4 regions of the Bacillus sp. z33 genome follow, and region 1 is predicted to be linked to each of the others. Evidence: riboswitches for the same ligand, from Rfam matches in the RefSeq annotation. Region 1 holds a riboswitch; each other region holds the start of a gene.
The links. Region 1 has a riboswitch for S-adenosylmethionine ahead of metK (methionine adenosyltransferase). Riboswitches for the same ligand answer to the same signal wherever they lie in the genome.

Region 1 (3,916 bases):
TTAAATCATTCATACTCTTTAATAGTTCGGCATCCTGATTTTTCAGCAGTCGATCATGCATACATCCAACAAATCCACACATTACTTTTCACCTACTCATTTCACTTAAAGATAGTTCATACTTTTCAGACAATAAAATCCTATCAAAAGACAGTATGTTATAAACAGTTCTATCGGTAAAAATACTTATAGAAAATATAACCACTAAATTTCCAAAATATAACACACCTAAATTCTACCACTGTTCGACAAAAAAAAAAAGAGGCATTTTTATGCCTCTTACGGATTGTAGACAAAATGAATTCAGAATGGCTCTATAGGTGCCATATTATGAATTCATTTGTCCTATTATCTTCAGTATGCCCGCGGAAAAGAGCATGAATCGGAAAGGAGAGAATAGCAAAAACAAAAAAACTGCAGACAAGGTCCCCTAAAATAAGGATTTTGTCTACAGTCTGAAAGAGGTATTATATTACCTCTTTCATTCTACTTCTTATAAACCAGCCCCAGTACGTAAAACCGCCACTTTATCTGTTCTCTCCCATGGAAGATCCAAATCATTGCGACCAAAATGGCCATAAGCTGCTGTTTGCTTATAAATTGGACGTCTTAAATCAAGCATTTTAATGATGCCAGCAGGTCTCAGATCAAAGTTAGCACGTACTAATTCAATTAATCTTTCCTCATCAATTTTACCAGTACCGAAAGTATCTATTGAAATAGATACCGGCTTTGCCACACCGATTGCATAAGCCAATTGGACTTCGGCTTTATCAGCAAGACCCGCGGCGACAATATTTTTAGCTACATATCTGGCTGCATAAGCTGCAGATCTGTCTACCTTCGTAGCATCTTTACCAGAGAATGCTCCTCCACCATGGCGTGCATATCCACCATATGTGTCAACAATAATTTTACGTCCCGTCAGGCCAGCATCCCCTTGTGGTCCGCCAATAACAAAACGGCCTGTTGGGTTAATAAAGTATTTCGTCTCTTCATCTATAAGATGAGCAGGAACAACCGGCTTGATCACTTGTTCTTTTAGATCTTTCTTAATTTGTTCAAGTGTTGTTTCCGCGTCATGTTGAGTGGAGATAACGATTGTATCTATTCTAACTGGTTTTTTGTTTTCATCATATTCTACCGTAACTTGTGTTTTTCCATCCGGGCGCAAATATGGCAAAATATCCTGTTTACGAACTTCAGCCAGCCTTCTGGATAATTGGTGAGCAAGAGAGATTGGAAGAGGCATTAATTCTTCTGTCTCATTGCAGGCAAATCCAAACATAAGTCCCTGGTCCCCCGCTCCAATAGCTTCAATCTCTTCATCAGACATTGTACCTTCTCTTGATTCCAAAGCCTGATTTACACCCTGGGCAATATCAGCGGATTGTTCATCAATCGCGGTTAAGACAGCACAAGTTTCTGCATCAAATCCATATTTAGCTCGCGTATAACCAATCCCTTTGATGGTATCGCGAACTATTTTTGGAATATCAACATACGTAGATGTAGTGATTTCCCCAGCAACTAGAACTAAACCAGTAGTAACAGAGGTTTCACAAGCTACCCTTGCATTTGGATCCTTGGCTAAGATTTCATCCAATATAGAATCTGAGATCTGATCGCAAATTTTATCTGGATGACCTTCTGTTACAGATTCTGATGTAAACAAATGTCTTTTATTAGACATATTTTTTCCTCCTTCAACTTCCCTGTTTAATGGCTACTCATTATCATTAATTATCTCCTGATTATATAAAAAAAGACCTTTCCTCCTTTAAAAAGAGGAAAGGTCGAAGTCTCAGAAATCTGCCTTTCACTCTCATCGTTCAAGGCAATATAACCTTGCATCAAGTTAGCACCTTTGCGTGATTACAAATGAATCAAACTGCAGGTTGCCCCGGCTTCATAGAGCTCGTCTCTCCACCGAGTCTTGATAAGAGTATCCATATCAAATGTATATGATATCTTATCCAATAAATCCTGTCAATAAATAAATAGGAATATATTGTTAGGTTGACACATGGCATTTAGAATGACCGAGGAACAGAATAACTCAAAGTATAAAATTCGCATTCTAAAAATAATATTGATATAATTAATTTATGAAAATTCAAAATAACCAGATAGATATATTCCGCTTCATTCTTAGATAAATTATCAAAAAATACGTCATTATACACTTTATTTATTATCCAATTATAATGATATAGCCTTTATCTTGAAAAATAATATAATTAGTATGGATAATTAAATTAAATGTGTTATACTAATTTTCATATAATATACTTACCAAAATTCTGGAAAAGGATGATCTCGTATGACCTATATAGGAGTTTCCAATGAATTGAAGCAATCACTTACTCATGATAATATTCATATTCAGCTTTCTGTGCCACAGTTAGTTGAAAAAGTATTAACCCGAAAAGAGGGAATCCTTACATCTACCGGAGCTGTTAAAGCAGAAACAGGCAAATATACTGGTAGATCCCCAAAAGATAAATATATTGTAGAAGAAGCTTCCACTAAAGATAAAATAGCCTGGGGGAGCGTCAATCAGCCTATATCAGAAGCTGTTTTTTCAAAACTATATGAGAAAGTAATGGATTACCTCGAACAAAGAGATGAATTATTCCTCTTTAATGGATTTGCCGGTGCTTCAAAAGATTACCGCCTTCCCATTCAAGTCATTAATGAATATGCCTGGCATAATTTATTTGTTCATCAACTTTTTATCCGACCTACTGAAGAAGAGCTCAGTCATCATTCACCTGAGTTTACAATTATCTCAGCCCCTGGCTTTAAAGCAGATCCTCTAGTGGATGGTACACATTCAGAAACATTTATCATTATTTCTTTTGAGAAAAAGGTCGTTTTAATCGGAGGCACTGAATACGCTGGAGAAATGAAAAAATCCATTTTCTCTATTATGAATTACTTGCTCCCAGAGAAGAATGTATTTTCCATGCATTGTTCGGCTAATGTAGGATTCGAAGGCGATGTTGCTCTTTTCTTCGGTCTGTCCGGGACAGGAAAAACCACTTTATCAGCCGATCCAAACCGTCGTTTAATTGGTGATGATGAACATGGCTGGTCACCTGAAGGTGTATTTAATATTGAAGGCGGATGTTACGCCAAATGCATTAATCTTTCACAGGAAAAAGAACCTCAAATATTTAACGCAATCCGGTTTGGTTCTGTGCTGGAGAATGTAATTGTGGACGAACATACGAGAGTTGCAGACTATGATAATGGGATGCTGACAGAAAATACACGTGCAGCTTACCCTATAGAAGCCATGCAAAACATCGTCAAACCAAGTATTGCAGGACATCCTAATACAATCATCTTTTTAACAGCTGATGCTTTTGGTGTGTTGCCTCCAATCAGTAAATTAACAAAGGAACAGGCCATGTATCATTTCCTAAGCGGTTATACAAGTAAGTTAGCCGGCACTGAACTCGGAATTACTTCACCGCAGGCAACCTTTTCTACCTGCTTCGGATCACCGTTCCTTCCGCTGCATCCAACAAAGTATGCTGAGATGCTGGGTAAAAATATTGAGGAACATCAAGTTCAGGTATATTTGGTTAACACAGGCTGGACCGGAGGCGAATATGGAACCGGTAGCCGTATGAAGCTTTCTTATACACGATTGATGATTCAGGCTGCATTAGAGGGCGAACTGACCAATATCGAAACGGTTCAGGACAGTATATTCGGACTCGCGATTCCTTTACATGTTCCTGGGGTTCCTGATGAAGTTTTACAACCACAGAAAACTTGGAAAAATCAAGAAGCCTATTATACAAAAGCCAATGAGCTGGCTAATAAGTTCAGAGAAAATTTCAAGGAATTCAAAAATATCAGTCCTGAAATAGAATCAAAAGGCGGACCGGTTACGATTTAATAA
Region 2 (3,916 bases), 910 kb from region 1:
GTTAAGTGGTGTGCCTGAATCATGGTGCCCATTGCTCCATCTAGAATAACTACTCTTTCAGCCATTAAGTCTTTTAATTGTACTGCTCTCATGATAAATGCACTTCCCTGTTTACTACTGATTTTTGTTCTTTGATGTATCGCACCAAACGCCCGCTTAATTCATATTTCATAAAAGGTGTAATGATGTAGATTCCATTAAATAACTCACTTGCCGCGTCTACTAATTCTTTTGAAATGGCAAAGCTTTCGCGAGCACAGGCTTCCTTATCCGCTCCGGCTCTTTCCATCGCCGTTCTGATATCCTCAGGTAAGGAAATACCCGGTACTTCATTGTGTAAAAACTCTGCATTCCTGTGACTCGTTAAAGGCATGATGCCAATAAAAATCGGTTTCGTAATATGCCTTGTTGCTGCGTATATTTCTTCTAATTTTTCAATACTGAACACTGGCTGGGTCAGAAAATAATCCGCACCTGCCTGAATCTTCTTCTCCATTCTCTGAACAGCTTTATCTATGTACTTTACATGCGGGTTAAAGGCAGCAGCCACCTCAAAATTCGCCCGGCTTCCTAATGATTTCCCTGAATAAGACCGTCCCACATTCAATTGCTTAATTAATGAAATCAGATCGATGGAAGAAAGATCATATACGGAAGTAGCTCCCGGAAAGTCACCAATTTTTGAAGGATCACCGGTCACGACTAACACCTCTGACAATCCGAGAGAATGCATACCCATTAAATGAGATTGCAAGCCAATCAGATTATGATCCCGGCAAGTTAAATGGACAAGAGGCATGGTATTTAACTTTGATTGTAAAATAGAGGCTACCGCAAGATTTGATATTCTCGGAGATGCCAATGAATTATCCGCAAGTGTGATAGCATCCGCACCAGAGTCCAATAAGTAACGACTTCCTATCAAAAATTCCTCCAGCCCCAGCGTCTTTGGCGGGTCAAGTTCCACGATGACCGTCGTTCGTTTTTTTACCATACCTGAAATCGTATCTGGCCCATTTCGTTTGTACTGAATGATCTCATGTGAAATAGACTGATGCTTCGGCTGTGCAACAAAATCTTTTTCCTTAACAGGAAAAAGGTCTTCGACTCCTTTACGTATGGCCTGAATATGTGCAGGCGTCGTACCGCAGCATCCGCCTATCAGCCGTACCCCTTGCTTCACCAGTTGCCTGGAACTGTTGATGAAATAGTCCGCCTCTGTAGAGTAGACATATCTTCCATCAGATAAATCAGGTAAGCTTGCATTCGGGTATGCCGCATAATAAGTATCTTCTAAAAGCGGTACTTCTTCATAAGACCGAATCATATGGTAAGGACCCATCCTACAATTAATCCCGACGACATCGGCTCCCTCTTTTTTCAATAGTGAAAATGCTTCACTGACATGCATCCCATTTTGCAATAGACCCGTTTCATGCAGGGATATATTCGCAATCAGAGGAAGATCACTGGTTCTTCTTGCTACTTCTAACACCATTAACAATTCCTCTAAATCATAATAGGTTTCTAGTAAAATCCCATCTGGTTCTTCCTTCAATAAGGCGAGTAGCTGCTCTTCAAAATATGCCTTAATTTCACTTAATGTTAATTCTGATTTTCTAAAGCTTCGTAAACCTCCGATTGTCCCAACAACAAAGGTATGCGGATTGGCAGCTCTTTTTGCCAGCTTTATTCCGGTCCGATTGATCATGGAAACTTCCCTTTCAAGACCATACCGCTTTAATTTATGGTAGTTTGCACCGAATGTATTGGATTGAATGATATCAGCACCTGCTGCAATATAACTCCTGTGCATCTTTTCAATTTGATTGGGATCAGTCAGATTTAGTTCTTCAAAACAGCTATCGATCCCAAATGAATATAAAAGTGTACCACTAGCCCCATCAGCAACCAGAATTTTTTCGTTTAACGTCTCTAATAGATTCACTGTCTTTCCCCCTAATTTGTTAAATTGAAAAGTTGATGAGGAAAATAGACGATGAGAAAAGAGCTTTCGCCATGAAAGCCCCCCTTCTGGTCTCTCATCTTTCAAGCGGCGCTTGCTGGATTTAGCACCTTGAATTACTATCCAGGTTGCTGAGATTTCAACGGGCCAGTCCCTCCATCTCTCTAGATAAGGATATAAAATTATATATTTACTAAATTTACTATAAATTATCAGTTTTTTCAATCTATTTTGATAATTAATGCAGAGGAGTTAATGATTTATTATTTCGGGTATGTATCGTGTAGGAGTGATGTTAAATGAAAGAGATATTTACAAATCAATTTAAAAATCCAACAGGTGTACTTGGAAAACTCGCAGGTAAAATCATGGCCTATGAAAATGAAGAATTGTATGATTGGACATTTAATCAATTGTCTATTACACCGAATGATACGCTGCTTGAAGTAGGGTTTGGCCCTGGCGAAGGAATGCATATGCTTTTTGATAAGTACCCAACCATCCAGATTGATGGCGTCGATCCATCTGAAGAAATGGTGAAAAATGCGAGCAAGCGCAATCAGGAACACCTCGATCGGAATCAGCTGCGTTTATTTAATGGAACTGTTCTCGAGATACCTAATCCAATGGTGTACGATAATATTTTCAGTGTAAACAGTTATCCACTATGGGACAACCAGGAAGTTTGCATTCAGAAAATACATTCCTTACTAAAAGAGAATGGGCAAGTGACCATAACGGTACAGCCAAGGCAGGAAGAAGCAACCGAAGAACAGGCTCATGAATATGCCGAAGAAATTAAAGAGGTTCTTACTAAGACAGGATTTAAATCAGTTAAAGTTCAAACGAAACCAATGAAACCGTGCTTATCCATCAATGTAACAGCCACCAAATAGCCCTTTTTTAGGGTATTATACACATATATTAAAAAACCAGAGAGCTGGTAACTCCCTGGTGCTACTACTAGCAAGTGGTAAGCAAATCGTTTAATTCTTAGATGAACCACCCTTATGCTTTGGTCGGCGCAGGGTGGTTTTTCGTTTGCCTCTTGAGCTTTATAGATTGGCGAAATCGCGTAGCGCTGCCGGCAGCAAGGGGCGTGAAAAAGATCATTGCTTCATCTTTTGCCAGAGCTTTTAGAAAATCCATAGTCTATCACCTCCCTTCTCCTATATTAGGAAAAGAAGGTGCATACCACCCGAACCAAGTAGTTGTATGATAATCATTCCATGTCTGTTGTTAATGACATAATTACCCTGGCTCTCTTTTTAAAGTATTTGCATCTCATCAAAGATTGCTACTTTAATCTCCAGTATTTATAGGAAGTAGCAAAACCATAAAAAGAAAATGCTCAGTTAGTTATTCACAGAGGTTTACATAAAAAATAGGCGTCTATAAGCCGGCATAGCTTACAGACAGCCTATTTATGATTTCAAACCTTTTGTTCTCCTATATTCCCCAAACTTAAACACAATCGCAATGATTGCCAGCCATGCACATCCCGCAACATACCCTGCAATCACATCGCTAGGATAATGCACCCCCAGGTAAATACGGCTGTAGCCAATCGTTAAAATCATAAATATACAAATCGCATAAACAGCCCATCGAATCGGCCAATTCTTGGTGATTCTGGTTGTAATGATCATCAGTGCACCATAGAGGATGAAGGAGGACATTGAGTGGCCGCTCGGAAAGCTAAAGCCATTTTCTTGAACCAATGGATTTAAAGTTGGTCTCTCCCGCTGGAAAATCCATTTTAAATATTGGTTTACATAACCACCTGACCATGTCGTGATGATTAAAAAAAGCACACTGAGAAAACGTTTTTTAAACAGTAACAACGAAGAAAAAACGATAACCAGTAGGATATTGCCTTTTACTGATCCTAAATTCGTTATAAAAGTAAGCACTTTTGTACTCATTTCATTAATACTGCCCTGGATTGCC
Region 3 (3,916 bases), 520 kb from region 1:
TGCCGATCCGATACCGATTCAAAAATCTCAAGCAGACGGGAATACGAAAAATATTGTCGTGCTTACCGGAAACAAGGGATATATGAAAGGCTCATCGTTTGATTGGTTTGGAAAAAGATTATATAAGAATTATCAAGGACTATTAAAGGCCCTTCGCAATCGGCATATCCTATACAATGACACGATACGTTATCTGGAGGAACAGGAAGAAAAGGGACATGTCGTCATTATTCGTCCAATAGAGAAATCAGATGTCAGCCGAATTGAGCGTAATCCTAAAAAGCTGAAAAAGCTGTACAATCAAGGATATGCAGAAGCCAAGGCTGCTCATGGAAAAATAAAAAAGCTATTATAACAACAACCCACCACTATTTTTCGTGATGGGTTGTTGATTCTTTTATTGCTGTCTTAATTCTGATTGTAAATAATGCCAAATTAAATTCGCAGTATGTTCGATGGAACTAATATGGGTGCGTTCAAAAGCATGGGAAGCATCGATGCCGGGGCCAATCAATCCATGAATAATATCATAGCCGGCACGAATGGCAGCAGAGGCATCAGAACCATAAAAAGGGTAAATATCCACGCGATAATCCACCTGATGCTGCTTTGATAACTCGACGAGATGCTGGCGCAGACCATAATGATAAGGTCCGCTTGAGTCTTTGGCGCAAATGGATACACTGTATTCATCCGTTGCCTGTCCTTCTCCGATTGCTCCCATATCAACAGCCAAATATTCAACTGTTTCGGACGGTATATTGGAATTGCCGCCATAGCCGATTTCTTCATTGTTAGAGATTAAGAAATGGGTCGTATAAGGAAGAATGATACCTTCTTTATTTATCTGTTTAATAATATACATCAGAATACCGACACTTGCTTTATCGTCCAAATGACGGGATTTAATAAATCCGTTGTCTGTCAGTTCAACACGCGGTTCGAAGGAAACAAAATCGCCGACTGAAATGCCAAGCTTTTCTGTATCTGCCTTGCTTTTTGTGACAGCATCAATTCGTACTTCCATTGTCGCATCCTCGCGTTTGACATCGCCCATTTTCTGATAAACATGAACGGAGGTTTGATTTAGAAGAATGGTTCCTGTATAGATCCTTCCATCAGCTGTATGGATTTTACAGTATTCACCCTCAACAGAATTCCAGCGAAATCCACCTACCATCGATAATTTTAAACGCCCGCCTGGTTTGATTTCTTTAACCATGGCACCTAACGTATCAACATGGGCGGTAAGAAAACGATGTTTAGAATCATCTTGCCCCTTGATTGTTGCCAATAATGCTCCTTTATTTGTTTTTACTGCTGTAATACCTTCAGATTGTAAAAATCGTGCCACATGTTCAATCACTTCTGTGGTATAGCCGCTCGGACTTGGGATGGATACCAGTTCTTTTATATATTGAAAAATTTCCTGACCATTGGCTTTCATCGCTACGAATCACTCCTTTTATGTATAGATTTATTATATACCTTTGTTAAAAAGTTGAACAATGAAGGTAAAAACAACTTGCTTTTCTTTCCATGAGGATGTAAATTTATTTTAAGTGAATATTCTGACAAAACTTATCAAGAGAGATGGAGGGACTGGCCCAGTGAAATCTCAGCAACCGCCAATGATGGAAAGGTGCTAAATCCTGCAAGACATACTAGCTGTCTTGAATGATAAGAAGGGGCCCATTTCTGATGAAAAGTCTTCTTCTGGAGACTTTTTTGTTTTTTTATAACTGTTAATAACTGGGGAAATGAATGTTATTTGACAAAAGTAAAAGAAATACAGCCGTATCATATATGCGGAAAATAGTAGCACATGGATATAGTGCAAGTATGGTGGACCGTGATGGTGAAGAGCAATGTGTAGGGATAAATGAAGAGAGAGGAGTCATACACATGACAAAAGTTAAAATCGAAACACTCTTAGCTCAAATAGGCAATCGAAGTGAAACACAAACAGGTACTGTTAATCCGCCAGTCTATTTTTCAACAGCCTATCGCCATGATGGTATAGGAGAATCCACCGGGTTTGATTACATAAGGACGGGTAACCCAACCAGAAAATTACTCGAGGAGGGCATCGCAGAGCTTGAGGGAGGAAAACAGGGCTTTGCTTATAGTTCAGGTATGGCTGCCATTCACTCATTGCTTTGTTTATTTGCTCCTGGAGATGAGATTGCCGTCACCGCTGACCTTTATGGAGGGACATACCGGTTATTCGAACAAATATGGAAGACATATGGCATCAAATTTAAACCATGTCATAACGATTCGGATTTTAAGGAATCCATTAGCGATAGAACCAAGGCATTCTTTATCGAAACTCCGACTAATCCGCTTATGCAGGAATTGGATATAAAGGAGATCTCCAAATTCACGCGTGAAAATGATTTGTTGCTGATTGTAGATAATACCTTTTATACACCTATTCTGCAGCGGCCGCTTGAACAGGGAGCAGATATTGTTGTCCATAGTGCCACTAAATACTTGGCTGGACATAATGATGTGTTAGCTGGATTAATTGTAGCAAAAAATGCTGATATTGGTGCAAGACTTGAGGAATATCAAAATGCTACAGGAGCTGTGCTTTCACCTTTTGATTCCTGGCTTGTCATGAGGGGAATGAAAACATTGAGCTTGCGGATGAAACAACATGAGGAAAACGCCCAGAAAATCAGTCGGTTTTTAAGAGAAAGAGAAGAAGTGACGGATGTCCTTTATCCTGGTAAAGGAGGGATGATATCATTCCGGCTGAAATCAGCTGAATGGATCAATCCTTTCTTACAAAGTCTTCATATCATATCTTTTGCGGAAAGTTTGGGTGGAGTAGAGAGCTTAATGACGTATCCCGCTACACAAACACACGCAGATATCCCAGAGGAGGTGCGCATACAGATTGGGGTTTGTAATTGCTTGCTGCGTTATTCTGTCGGGATTGAACATGCTGATGATTTGATTGAAGATCTTACACAGGCATTTGATTCGTTACTGGTTTAAAGGTAGAACTCGTTTGAAATTAGTGATACATCTTGGGGAGGAGCGAGTATTACTGGAATTTTTATGAACGAACTAAATATGCGAAGGTATTAGAAATTTAATAAAATCATATACGGTAAAATAGAAATATATGTAAAATATTTAACGATTTTGATATACTGTAAAAAAATTAGTCTCAATTAGGGAGAATGAAGATGGCTGATCCGGTTATTTCTATTAACAATCTTCAGGTGAGTTATGGCTCGAAAGAAGTGCTTCGTGGCATTAATCTTGATGTAGACAAAGGGCAAGTTATTGGCTATATAGGTCCTAATGGTGCTGGGAAAACAACCACTGTAAAGATATTGCTTGGTCTTCTAACAGATTATACAGGTTCAGTTAAGATATTTGGAACAGAGCTTTCCGATGATAGGATTGACTATAAAAACAGAATTGGTTATGTGCCTGAATTAGCAGATCTATATGATGTATTGACTGCACGTGAATACTTAACCTTTATTGGGGAGCTTTATGGCTTACCTTATGATCAAGTTGACCAAAAGGCTTTTAAACTAATGAAGCTATTAAACATTGAAGCAATGTATGATTCACGAATAAATAGTTATTCAAAAGGAATGAAGCAAAAGGTTCTGTTAATATCAAGTCTTCTTCATAACCCGGATATATTATTTTTAGATGAGCCTTTAAGCGGTCTCGACGCGAATAGCGTTATGATCGTCAAAGAATTGCTGGGAATGCTGGCAAGTGAGGGAAAAACGATTTTTTATTCTTCACACATTATGGATGTTGTTGAGAAAATCAGTAATCGGATTATTTTACTGCATGAAGGCAGGATTATCGCAGATGGAAGTTTTGAAGAATTACAGAATACGGGTAAGGAAGGAACACTAGAAGAAATTTTTAATCAATT
Region 4 (3,916 bases), on a different contig from region 1:
TAAAGCGGCCTTAACACCGATAATACTTCCAACCAAGGCCTTTGTGAAAGGGATAAGCAGGATAATCAAGATGATGAAAGGAATCGAACGGAATATATTAACGAAAGCTCCTACGATTCCGTATACCATTTTGTTTTCCCACATATTTCCCTTTGAGGTCAAAAATAAGAGGAGACCCAGTATAATTCCCAAGAAAAAAGTTGCAACTAATGAGATACCAGTCATATATATGGTTTCCCAGGTTTTTTCATAGATACGTTCCCATACTACATTTGGAAATAATGTTTCTATCATCCGGACATCACCTCCACACCAATTTCCTGTTTGTGGAGATAATCAATGGCCTTTGAAACTTCAGTTGCATCCCCGTCAACATGAATAAACAATGTTCCGTAAGATCCATGCTGAGTCTGTGAAATTTTACCTTGCAATATATTGACATGAATTTTATAAGAGCGAATGACTTCTGATAAAACAGGCGTTTCAGCAGATTCGCCAATAAAAGATAATTGAACAACTTTTCCCGTCGGATATTCCGTAAGTAAATGTTCGATCGTATCTTTCGTTTCTTCCGGCTCAGTAACTTGCTGTACAAATCGCTTTGTAATCGGGGCAGTTGGTTTTTTAAATACATCAAGCACTTGACCACTCTCCACTACTTTCCCCATCTCCATCACGGCTACGCGATGGCAGATTTTACGTATAACATGCATTTCATGCGTAATTAATACGATTGTTAAGCCCAGCCTTTTGTTTATATCAACAAGTAATTCTAAAATATCATCTGTTGTCTGCGGATCAAGCGCAGATGTAGCTTCGTCACAAAGAAGTACTTTCGGATTATTCGCTAAGGCCCGTGCAATTCCAACGCGCTGTTTTTGACCGCCGCTTAACTGGGATGGGTAGGCATTTTCACGTCCATCCAATCCAACCAGATTAACAAGCTCCTTTACTCTCTTTTTACGTTCCTTGCTTGGTATACCAGCAATTTCTAAAGGAAACTCTATATTTTCACTGACTGTCCTTGACCAGAGAAGATTAAAGTGCTGAAATATCATACTTATTTCCATTCTGGCTTTTCTTAGTTCAGCGCCTTTAATAGCAGCCATGTTTTTACCTGCTACTACTACACTGCCTTCGGATGGTTTCTCTAAACCGTTCAGCATTCTAATCAGGGTACTTTTTCCTGCTCCGCTGTACCCGATGATTCCAAAGATCTCTCCCTTTTCAATTGATAAAGAGACTTGATCTACTGCTTTGACAGCTGATGAACGTTTAAAAGTTCCAGAGAAGGTCTTCGATACATCACGTAATGTAATCATGAAAAGTTCACCGCTCTTTCTATCAACATCTAATTTTAAGATAGTTTTCAGTTAAAATAAAAATGCCTTTCTGCGGAGGCAGAAAGGCATGATTAGTATATAAACATGTTCCTTTCTCTCATCTCCCAGGATTTATAACATCCTGTGTGAATTGGCACCTTTTCAATCTAATCGATTGCCGGTTGCCGGGCTTCAAAGGGCACATCCCTCCACCTCTCTTGATAAGAGTACATAACACACTATTCAATTTAAATCTAACTGTCTGCTATCCTATCATGTTTTAGAAAGAACTGTCAACACCAAAGTCTTCTTCGCATGGTCAAAAATGTTATTTCAAAACTTCTTTAATCGAAGATATGCCTGTTGCCTTTTCTATCGCCAGTTCCAATTCTTCAATTAAATCTTCTGTATTTTCAATGCCGACGGAAAGTCTGATTAAATCCTCCTGCACACCGGAGGCTTTTAATCCCTCCTCATTCAGTTGCTGATGAGTCGTGCTTGCCGGATGAATAATTAAGCTTTTTGCATCACCCACATTTGCCACATGGGACCATAACTCAATGGAATCAATCAGCTTTTTACCTGCCTCACGTCCTCCCTTTATACCAAAAACAACAACTGCCCCCGCCCCTTTCGGTAAATATTTCTTCGTTTTTTCATAGTCACCGTGATCTGGATCTCCAGGATATAAGACCCATGATACTGCTGGATGTTGTTTTAAATAATCGACTATTATTCTCGTATTTGCGACATGCTCCTTCATTCTTACATGCAGGGTTTCCAGTCCCAGAATAAATTGAAAGGCGTTAAATGGACTAAGGGACGGACCCAAATCTCTCAATAGCTGTACTCTTGCCTTCACGATAAACGCCCCTGCTCCAATTGCCTCACTATAAATCAAGTCATGATAACTTGGGTCCGGTTCAGTAAAACCAGGGAATTTAGGTGAATTCCAGTCAAACTTACCTCCATCTATTATGACCCCTCCCAGTGTGGTTCCATTTCCAAGCAGCCATTTCGTAGCAGAATGGACGACAATATCTGCTCCAAATTCAATAGGTCGGCTTAAATAAGGAGTCGCAAAAGTATTATCAATGATTAAAGGAATTCCAGCTTCATGAGCAATTTCCGCTACCCTCTCAATATCCAGCACTTGCAGACTTGGATTTCCGATGGTCTCTCCAAAAATCGCTTTCGTCTTTGAAGTAATGGCTTCTCTGAAATTTTCCGGATCGTCTGGATCTACAAATTTCACATGAATCCCATACTTAGGAAGAGTATTGGCGAATAAATTATAGGTTCCGCCATATAGAGTAGAGGCTGATATGATTTCATCACCCGCACCCGCAATATTTAAGATAGAGAGTGTGATAGCTGCAGCACCACTTGAAACTGCCAGTGCTCCAATTCCACCTTCGAGTTCAGCTATGCGTTCCTCAAATACACTTGATGTGGGGTTATGGATCCTTGTATAGATATATCCGGGTTCAGCTAATCCAAATAAGTTCGCAGCGTGATCTGTATCTTTAAATACATACGCATTCGACTGATAAATCGGTACACTTCTCGCTCCTGTTAATGGATCTTGCTGTAAGCCTCCGTGTATACCTACTGTTTCAAACCGATACTTCTTTTGCTCATTAGCCATTCCACATCTCTCCATTTCGTTTTAAGTAGAGAATTAAGTAAATGAAAAAAACTCTTCCTAAATATAAGAAGAGGCAGGCATTTTCCATCTCTCCTTATCTCCCGGATTTGTTTGTATCCGCAGGAATTGGCACCGTGTATTATAAAAATACCGGTTGCCGGGCTTCAACGGGCCAGTCCCTCCACCTCTCTTGATAAGAATCAAGCTAGTATTAAGTTGTTAAAACTATAGCATAGGAAAAAACAACAGTCAACAGATTATTCTGAATATTTAAACAAAAAGATAAATCATTCATGATTTTAGCTTCTACTATTCTTCAATCATTAATAAATCATTTTATCTGGCTACATGGAAACTATGCCAAACAACCGAGAACCCGGGCTATAATAAGAGCATCTTACAAATATCTTCACGCAATCTGACATATAAAAAGTATGCAAAAGTGAATGTCAATTATATAGACATTCACTAGCAAATAGTCATCGACATATTTCCTGAGAAATAATCCCTACTAATCTATCATTAGTTTCAATCGATCTACGAGATACGGAACGGAATGAAAGGCATATATTTTCTCTATTACCTGGTTGTCTTTAATTAATATGAGGCATGGTACACTTTCAATTTGATATTCTTCTGCAAGTTCTTTTGCAAAGTTGAGATTAATTTTTTCCAATGGTGCACTTGGGAGAACTTCTTTTGCAATATCAAGCATTCTGCCTGCTAATTGACAGGTACCGCAAAGAGGGGTATACGTATAGATTGCTTTATTGTTCGTGGTTAGATCGTTCATTTTTAATAACATCCTTCATTTGTTTTAAGAATTCAGCCTTTACATCAATATTGGCTCCCAAAAGAATCGTTGCCAAATGATATCTTGGCGCATTTGCCACTTCCCGATATGTTCGATCAATATATAAATGAGAAGCATTTGGCATTTCTTGAC

Region 2: it holds a riboswitch for S-adenosylmethionine, as region 1 does, so the genes downstream of both, AC4G3L_RS02345 (bifunctional homocysteine S-methyltransferase/methylenetetrahydrofolate reductase) here and metK (methionine adenosyltransferase) in region 1, are expected to answer to the same signal.
Region 3: it holds a riboswitch for S-adenosylmethionine, as region 1 does, so the genes downstream of both, AC4G3L_RS04245 (methionine biosynthesis PLP-dependent protein) here and metK (methionine adenosyltransferase) in region 1, are expected to answer to the same signal.
Region 4: it holds a riboswitch for S-adenosylmethionine, as region 1 does, so the genes downstream of both, AC4G3L_RS14145 (methionine ABC transporter ATP-binding protein) here and metK (methionine adenosyltransferase) in region 1, are expected to answer to the same signal.

The regions. Positions count from the first base shown of each region.
Region 1 covers NZ_JBZFQN010000001.1:1,429,584-1,433,499, forward strand. Annotated here, with positions in the region: gene asnB (asparagine synthase (glutamine-hydrolyzing)) at 1-82, opposite strand, end outside; gene metK (methionine adenosyltransferase) at 494-1,693, opposite strand; SAM riboswitch class I at 1,823-1,946, opposite strand; gene pckA (phosphoenolpyruvate carboxykinase (ATP)) at 2,324-3,913, shown strand.
Region 2 covers NZ_JBZFQN010000001.1:521,605-525,520, forward strand. Annotated here, with positions in the region: gene metH (methionine synthase) at 1-92, opposite strand, end outside; gene AC4G3L_RS02345 (bifunctional homocysteine S-methyltransferase/methylenetetrahydrofolate reductase) at 89-1,948, opposite strand; SAM riboswitch class I at 2,040-2,141, opposite strand; gene AC4G3L_RS02350 (class I SAM-dependent methyltransferase) at 2,266-2,862, shown strand; gene AC4G3L_RS02355 (hypothetical protein) at 2,975-3,115, opposite strand; gene AC4G3L_RS02360 (phosphatase PAP2 family protein) at 3,391-3,916, opposite strand, start outside.
Region 3 covers NZ_JBZFQN010000001.1:907,926-911,841, reverse strand. Annotated here, with positions in the region: gene AC4G3L_RS04255 (patatin-like phospholipase family protein) at 1-355, shown strand, start outside; gene AC4G3L_RS04250 (M42 family metallopeptidase) at 398-1,447, opposite strand; SAM riboswitch class I at 1,579-1,687, shown strand; gene AC4G3L_RS04245 (methionine biosynthesis PLP-dependent protein) at 1,906-3,006, shown strand; gene AC4G3L_RS04240 (ABC transporter ATP-binding protein) at 3,195-3,916, shown strand, end outside.
Region 4 covers NZ_JBZFQN010000003.1:500,290-504,205, reverse strand. Annotated here, with positions in the region: gene AC4G3L_RS14150 (methionine ABC transporter permease) at 1-294, opposite strand, end outside; gene AC4G3L_RS14145 (methionine ABC transporter ATP-binding protein) at 291-1,322, opposite strand; SAM riboswitch class I at 1,438-1,550, opposite strand; gene AC4G3L_RS14140 (O-acetylhomoserine aminocarboxypropyltransferase/cysteine synthase family protein) at 1,651-2,970, opposite strand; SAM riboswitch class I at 3,062-3,170, opposite strand; gene AC4G3L_RS14135 (thioredoxin family protein) at 3,482-3,763, opposite strand; gene AC4G3L_RS14130 (toprim domain-containing protein) at 3,738-3,916, opposite strand, start outside.